DNA from 2 places in the Mycobacterium sp. NPDC050853 genome. Region 2 is predicted to be linked to the other one. Evidence: riboswitches for the same ligand, from Rfam matches in the RefSeq annotation. Region 2 holds a riboswitch; the other holds the start of a gene.

Region 1 (3,404 bases), on a different contig from region 2:
CGCCCTCGCCCAGCTTCACCTCGGGCTTGAGCACGACGGTCTCGCCGCCCGTGGTAGTCAGCACCATCTTCACCTTGCGGGCGCGGTCCAGGGTCAGCGACTTCTCACCGTGGTAGAAGTCGCCCTCCTTCATGGTCGCGACGTGGGTGCGTGACGCCTGCGACCACTCACCCATGCTGTGCGGGTGCTTGCGCGCGTACTCCTTCACCGCGCGCGGTGCGCGACGGTCCGAGTTGCCCTCACGCAGCACGGGGTTCACGGCACTGCCGAGACACTTGGTGTAGCGCGCCAGGATGGCCTTCTCTTCGTCGTTCTTCGGGTCCTCGGGATAGTCGGGCAGCTTGTAGCCCTTGCCCTGCAGTTCCTTGATGGCGGCCAGCAGCTGCGGCACCGATGCGCTGATATTCGGCAGCTTGATGATGTTCGTGTCCGGTAACTGCGTCAGCCGGCCCAGCTCGGCCAGGTTGTCCGGAACGCGCTGCTCTTCGGGGAGGAACTCACCGAACTCGGAGAGCAGGCGCGCTGCAACGGAGATATCGCTGGTTTGGACGTCGACACCGGCCGGTCCGGCGAAGGCCCGGATGATCGGCAAGAAGGAGTACGTCGCAAGCAGCGGCGCCTCGTCTGTCAGCGTGTAAATGATGGTCGGCTGCTGCGCACTCATGGTCGCTCCCGGCTTCGTTGGTCGGTCAGAATCTGAGGTACTCCGCGGGTCACGCGGTTGCCCTATTCAGTATCACGTCGCCTCCGAGCCTAGGCGGGCGGACGGCTCTGTGACGGCGCTCCCACTGCTGACCCGCATGTATCCCCGGCAGGGTCCTGCCCCGGCTTCAACTACCTGGTGGCAACCATTCGGTGAATTGCGATACGCTGCTTGTCGGTCATGAGTACCAGCGTCAAGCCCCGGCTCGCTGGTCGGCAACCCTCCAACCGCGGTGGGGTGCCCCGGGTGATGACCAGGTTGAGTAGCCGACTGGGTTCAAGGACAGTTGGCCACACGGCAAGCGCGGGTCCGATGGCGGGCCCCGAGAAGACAGGTTGGCCCGATGAAGTATTTGTCACCCGGGGGTGAATCCCTGCGTTCCTGTTGTCGGTGCTGTCACTGTCGCTGTTGTTCCCGACCCTGATCAGCCACACCCGACTACCCAGGAGAGTCCGATGACTGACATCGATCCCACCGCGCAGTGGGCGTTCGAAACCAAGCAGATCCACGCAGGCGCATCCGCCGACCCGGCGACCAATGCCCGAGCCCTGCCGATCTACCAGACCACGTCCTACGTCTTCAACGACACCGCGCACGCGGCGGCGCTGTTCGGCCTGTCCGAAGAGGGCAATATCTACACCCGCATCGGCAACCCGACGCAGGATGCCGTCGAGCAGCGCATCGCCGCCCTCGAGGGCGGTGTGGCAGCGCTGCTGCTGGCGTCCGGGCAGGCGGCCGCGACGCTGGCCATCCTCAACGTCGCGCAAGCCGGCGACAACATCGTGTCGAGCCCACGTCTCTATGGCGGCACCTACAACCTGCTGCACTACACGCTGCCGCGCCTCGGTATCTCGACCACCTTCGTCGAGGACCCCGATGACCTCGATGCCTGGCGCAGCGCCATCACCCCACAAACGAAGGCATTCTTCGGAGAGTCGATCTCCAACCCGCAGAACGACATTCTCGACATCCCGGGCATCTCGGCGATCGCACACTCCGAAGGCATCCCGCTCATCGTCGACAACACCGTTGCCACACCGTATTTGATTCAGCCGCTGGCCCACGGCGCCGACATCGTGGTCCACTCGGCCACCAAATACCTTGGTGGGCACGGTACTGCGATCGGCGGCGTGATCATCGACGGCGGCACGTTCGACTGGACGCAGGGCCGCCACCCGGGTTTCACCACCCCCGACCCGAGCTACCACGGGGTTGTCTTCGCCGACCTGGGTGCACCGGCATACGCACTCAAGGCGCGCGTGCAGCTGCTGCGCGACCTCGGTCCCGCCATCTCACCGTTCAACGCGTTCCTCATCGCGCAGGGCCTGGAGACGTTGAGCCTGCGTGTGCAACGCCACGTCGAGAACGCACAGCGGGTGGCCGATTACCTCGTCACCCAGCCCGAGGTAACCCGGGTCAATTACGCCGGGCTGCCCACCTCCCCTTGGCACGAACGTGCGAAAGCGCTGGCCCCCAAGGGCGCCGGTGCCGTGCTTGCCTTCGAGCTGGACGGCGGCAGCGTGAGTGCATCGGAGGCTGCGACCACATTCGTCGATTCACTCACCCTGCACAGCCATGTCGCCAACATCGGTGACGTGCGCTCACTCGTCATCCACCCCGCCACGACGACACACGCACAGCTCGCCCCCGCCGAACAGCTGGCCTCCGGCGTCACCCCGGGATTGGTCCGTTTGGCCGTCGGCATCGAGGGCATCGATGACATCCTGGCCGACCTGGACACCGGATTCGCCGCCGTACGACGACTCAAACAGCCCGCGGCGGTGGCATCATCGTGACCTTGACCGACGATCGTCGCGCAAGCGGCCCATCCGCCGGAGAGCAGCTTCCGGCGCCCAACGTCGCCCTCCCCCAGGGCGACGAAATCGCCTATGTACCAATAGGTTCGATCACGCTGGAAAGCGGTGCTGTCCTCGATGACGTGACCATCGCGGTGCAGAGCTGGGGAGAACTCTCCCCGCGTCGCGACAATGTCGTGTTCGTCTGCCACGCACTCACCGCCGACTCTCATGTGATCGGCTCCGCCGGTCCCGATCACCTCACCGGCGGGTGGTGGGAGGGAATCATCGGCCCGGGTGCGGCGATCGACACCGACCACTGGTGCGCGGTCGCCACCAATGTGCTGGGCGGCTGCCGCGGCACGACCGGTCCGACTTCCCTTGCCGCGGAAGGAAAACCCTGGGGTTCGCGATTCCCCGAGGTGTCGGTGCGCGATCAGGTGGATGCAGACGTCGCCGCACTCGCGCAGCTCGGCATCACCGAGGTAGCCGCTGTTGTCGGCGGTTCGATGGGCGGTGCACGCGCGCTGGAATGGGCTGTCATGCACCCGGATTCGGTGCGCGCAGCCCTGGTGCTGGCGGTCGGCGCGCGCGCCACCGGCGATCAGATCGGCACACAGAACACGCAGATCGCCGCCATTCAGGCCGATCCCGACTGGCAGGGCGGCGACTACCACGGCAGCGGACGCAGCCCCGAGAAGGGACTGAACCTGGCCAGGCGCATCGCACACCTGACCTACCGTGGCGAGGTCGAGCTGGACACCCGGTTCGGGAACGATCCGCAGGTCGGCCCGAACGGACCCGAGGATCCCTGGGCCGGCGGCCGATACGCGGTGCAGAGCTACCTCGAACATCAGGGCAACAAGTTCGTTCGGCGCTTTGACGCCGGCAGCTACGTCATCCTC
Region 2 (3,404 bases):
TGCCACCTGCGCCTCACCGAACACCAGTGCCGCACGCTCCTCGGGATCATCGGCGTCGACGGGAACGTATGCGGCTCCGGCGGCCAGAGTCGCCAGGATCGCCACGTAGAGCGAGTAGCTGCCGGACGGCATACGGATGCCGACCCGATCACCGCGCCCGATCCCCCTGGCGCCAAGCCATTCGACGCTCGACTCGACGTCGACGATGAGTTCGGAGTAGGTGAGTTGCACCGTGCCGTCGTCGATGGCGGGAGCGTCGGGGTTCTCCGCGGCCGTCGCGTAGAGAATGTCGATCAGGGTGCGCGCCGGAGGCGCGGACCCACCGAGGAGGTACTGCGGGGGGATCGGGTTCTTCGCGCCAGCGGGAGGCTCGGGTTGAGGCACGGGATCCGGTGCCTCTTCGCGCGCGCGGGTGGTGGGTGACTCGTCGGGGCCGGTCACGCTGCTCCTCGTAATTTCCGCGTCGGTTTTATGGGCCCTGGAGGGGTACCGCAGCGAGCCTATCGGTCTGGATCCGGCTGGGCTCGCCGCCGCGCGGAAGTAGCCGCGCAGTAAGGGTGAAATCATACCGGCAGAGTTTGCTGCGATGGGTGCTGGACATCCACGTCATGAAGTACCTCAAGGACGAGAAACAGGTACCCCAGACGGGGCAATCGCCATCCGATCCGACGCGCCGCAATACCTGTACGCCCAGCCGTCAGACCTGCGGATCGGGACCATCACCAAGCCCAACTCCACTGAGATGCGGGACGGCGGCAGCTACGACACGTCCACCGTCGACAAGGACATCACCGCGGTGGTCTCGATGACCTTCGGCGTGCAGCCCTAGGCCTCTTTGGCGGTACGCCTGGTCTTGTACAGGCTGGCAACGGTGGTGATGAGCAGCGTCACGACGATCACCGCAAGGCTTGCCAACGTGGGGATCTCGGGCACATGAACCGACTCGCCGCCGTTGATGAACGGCAGCTCATTCTCATGCAACGCATGCAGGATCAGCTTGACGCCGATGAAGAACAGGATGAACGCCAGCCCCTGAGACAGGTACACCAGCCGCTTGAGCATGTCGCCGAGCAGGAAGTACAGCTGCCGCAGACCCATCAGCGCGAACACGTTCGCTGTGAACACCAGGTACGGCTCTTTGGTGAGCCCATAGATCGCCGGGATGGAGTCGAGCGCGAACAGCAGGTCGGTGGTGCCCAGCGCGACGATCACCAGGAACATCGGCGTCATCAGCCGAGTGCCGTTCTCCTTGACCCACAGCCGTAGCCCGTCCCACTTGTCGGTGGTCCGTAGGTGCTTGCGGGCGAACTTGACCACGGGGTTGTCACCGTCATCGTCATGCTCGGTGTCGCGCGCAAGATTGATCGCGGTGTAGACCAGGAATGCGCCGAAAAGGTAGAAGATCCACGAGAACTCGTTGATGGCCACCGCGCCCAGTGCGATGAAGATGCCACGGAAGATCAGCGCCAAGATGATGCCGACCAACAGCGCCTCTTGCTGATAGACCCGGGGCACCTTGAAGCTGGCCATGATGATCAAGAAGATGAACAGGTTGTCCACGGACAGGCTGTACTCGGTGAGCCAGCCCGCGAAGAATTCCAGCCCGAACTGGCTGCCGTGGAAGAACCACACCCAGAGACCGAAGGCCACCGCCAGTCCGACGTAGATGGTCAGTGCGGTCGCGGTTTCTCGGGTTGTCGGTTCGTGGGGCCGTCGACCGATCACGACGATGTCGAATACCAGGATCGCGACCGTGACGGCCAGCGTGATGATCCATTCGAGCTGAGTTACCTGCACGATTACCTCCGGTCGCCAAAAAACGCCGGAGGTCTCTTCCGCCGACCAGATGACCGGCCCGCGGCACCGATCGGACCAATGATGGCCGACGTGATGACGACACCGCAGCGAAGGAATACTCCCCTCCGCCAGCCAGTGTGCCTCAAAGATGCGGGGATCTGAAATCACGGGGTTGGAATCACAGTGCGCAATGCGCTTGACGGTGGTCGCGGCAGGCGGGCACACTGCGGACAGGTCATGAGAACCAGCGACAAGCCCTGGCTAGCTGGTCGGCAACCCTCCTCCACGGTGGGGTGCTCCAGGTGACGACCTGGTCGTGTCCAATCGGGCTCGGCAAGCGTGGACTCGCCGGGCGGGTCCGGTGAGACAGGATGTCACATGTCAGTATCCGAACAAGCGGTCGCACGTGTTGTTGGGGCCGATACCAAAGTTCCTCTGGCCCAAGGTGGCTGGATCAGGTACGCCAATTTCGACTATGCGGCGAGTGCGCCCGCGCTTTGTGATGTCGCGGACCGCATCACCGAGCTGCTGCCGTATTACGCCAGCGTGCACCGCGGGGCCGGGTACGCCTCGCGGGTGTGCACGACCCTTTACGAGGGAGCTCGGGAAACGGTCGCGCGCTTCGTTGGAGCCGCAGCCGGTCACCATGTGATCTTCACCCGCAACACCACCGACTCGCTCAATCTGCTGGCTTCGGCGGTGCCGGGTGCGGCGGAGCCCGAAAGCCGGCGACATTCAGGGACGGAGCCCGAAAGCCGGCGACATCCAAAGGTGGTGGTGCTGGATATCGAGCACCACGCAAACCTGTTGACCTGGCAGCGATATGGCGCACGGGTGGTGCGGCATCGTGCCACCGTCGCGGACACCATTGCCGCGCTGGACGAGGAACTGGCGCGACGGCCCGCCGCATTGCTGGCTGTCACCGGCGCCTCCAATGTCACAGGTGAGGTATTGCCGCTGGCCGAACTTGCGGCCGTCGCCCACCGACATGGGGCTCGGATAGCGGTGGACGGAGCACAGTTGGTGCCGCACCGTCGAATCGATCTGGCGGCGACTGGAATCGACTATCTGGCCTTCTCCGGGCATAAACTGTACGCACCATTCGGTGCCGGAGTCCTTGTCGGGCAAGGTGACTGGCTCGACGCCGCGCAGCCCTATCTCGCCGGGGGCGGAGCCGTCCGCAATGTGGGCATTGACGGAGCCGACTGGCTCACCGGGCCGCAACGGCATGAGGCGGGCACCCCCAATGTGGTTGGTGTCGCCGCGGTGGCCGCGGCCTGCGAGGCGCTGGGCGCTCTTGGTGAGCTAAGCGATGTCGAGGATGTGCTCACTGCCCAATTACGCGACGGCCTGGACGCGATCGAAGGCGTTGACACCCTGCGTATTTGGGCCGAAGGTCGTGAGGCCCTGGGTATCGTGTCGTTCACCGTCGTCGGATACACGCCCTCGGTCGTCGCTGCCTACCTCTCGGCCGAGCACGGTATAGGCCTGCGTGACGGCAGGTTCTGCGCCCACCCACTGTTGGCCAGGCTGGGCGCGCCGGGGGGAGCGGTGCGTGCCAGCATCGGATTGGGAACCACCGCAAGCGATATCACCCGGCTTCTCGA

What was found. Region 2 has a riboswitch for S-adenosylmethionine ahead of AB0H22_RS14060 (aminotransferase class V-fold PLP-dependent enzyme). Riboswitches for the same ligand answer to the same signal wherever they lie in the genome.
Region 1: linked by a shared signal. The riboswitch ahead of AB0H22_RS02265 (bifunctional o-acetylhomoserine/o-acetylserine sulfhydrylase) and the one ahead of AB0H22_RS14060 (aminotransferase class V-fold PLP-dependent enzyme) in region 2 are both predicted to bind S-adenosylmethionine.

What each region holds. Positions count from the first base shown of each region.
Region 1 is NZ_JBFAGW010000001.1:489,613-493,016, forward strand. It holds gene AB0H22_RS02260 (NADP-dependent isocitrate dehydrogenase) at 1-664, opposite strand, end outside; SAM riboswitch class IV at 880-1,013, shown strand; gene AB0H22_RS02265 (bifunctional o-acetylhomoserine/o-acetylserine sulfhydrylase) at 1,159-2,499, shown strand; gene AB0H22_RS02270 (homoserine O-acetyltransferase) at 2,586-3,404, shown strand, end outside.
Region 2 is NZ_JBFAGW010000003.1:433,958-437,361, forward strand. It holds gene AB0H22_RS14045 (Pls/PosA family non-ribosomal peptide synthetase) at 1-441, opposite strand, end outside; gene AB0H22_RS14050 (hypothetical protein) at 587-829, shown strand; gene AB0H22_RS14055 (TerC family protein) at 826-1,797, opposite strand; SAM riboswitch class IV at 2,031-2,143, shown strand; gene AB0H22_RS14060 (aminotransferase class V-fold PLP-dependent enzyme) at 2,176-3,404, shown strand, end outside.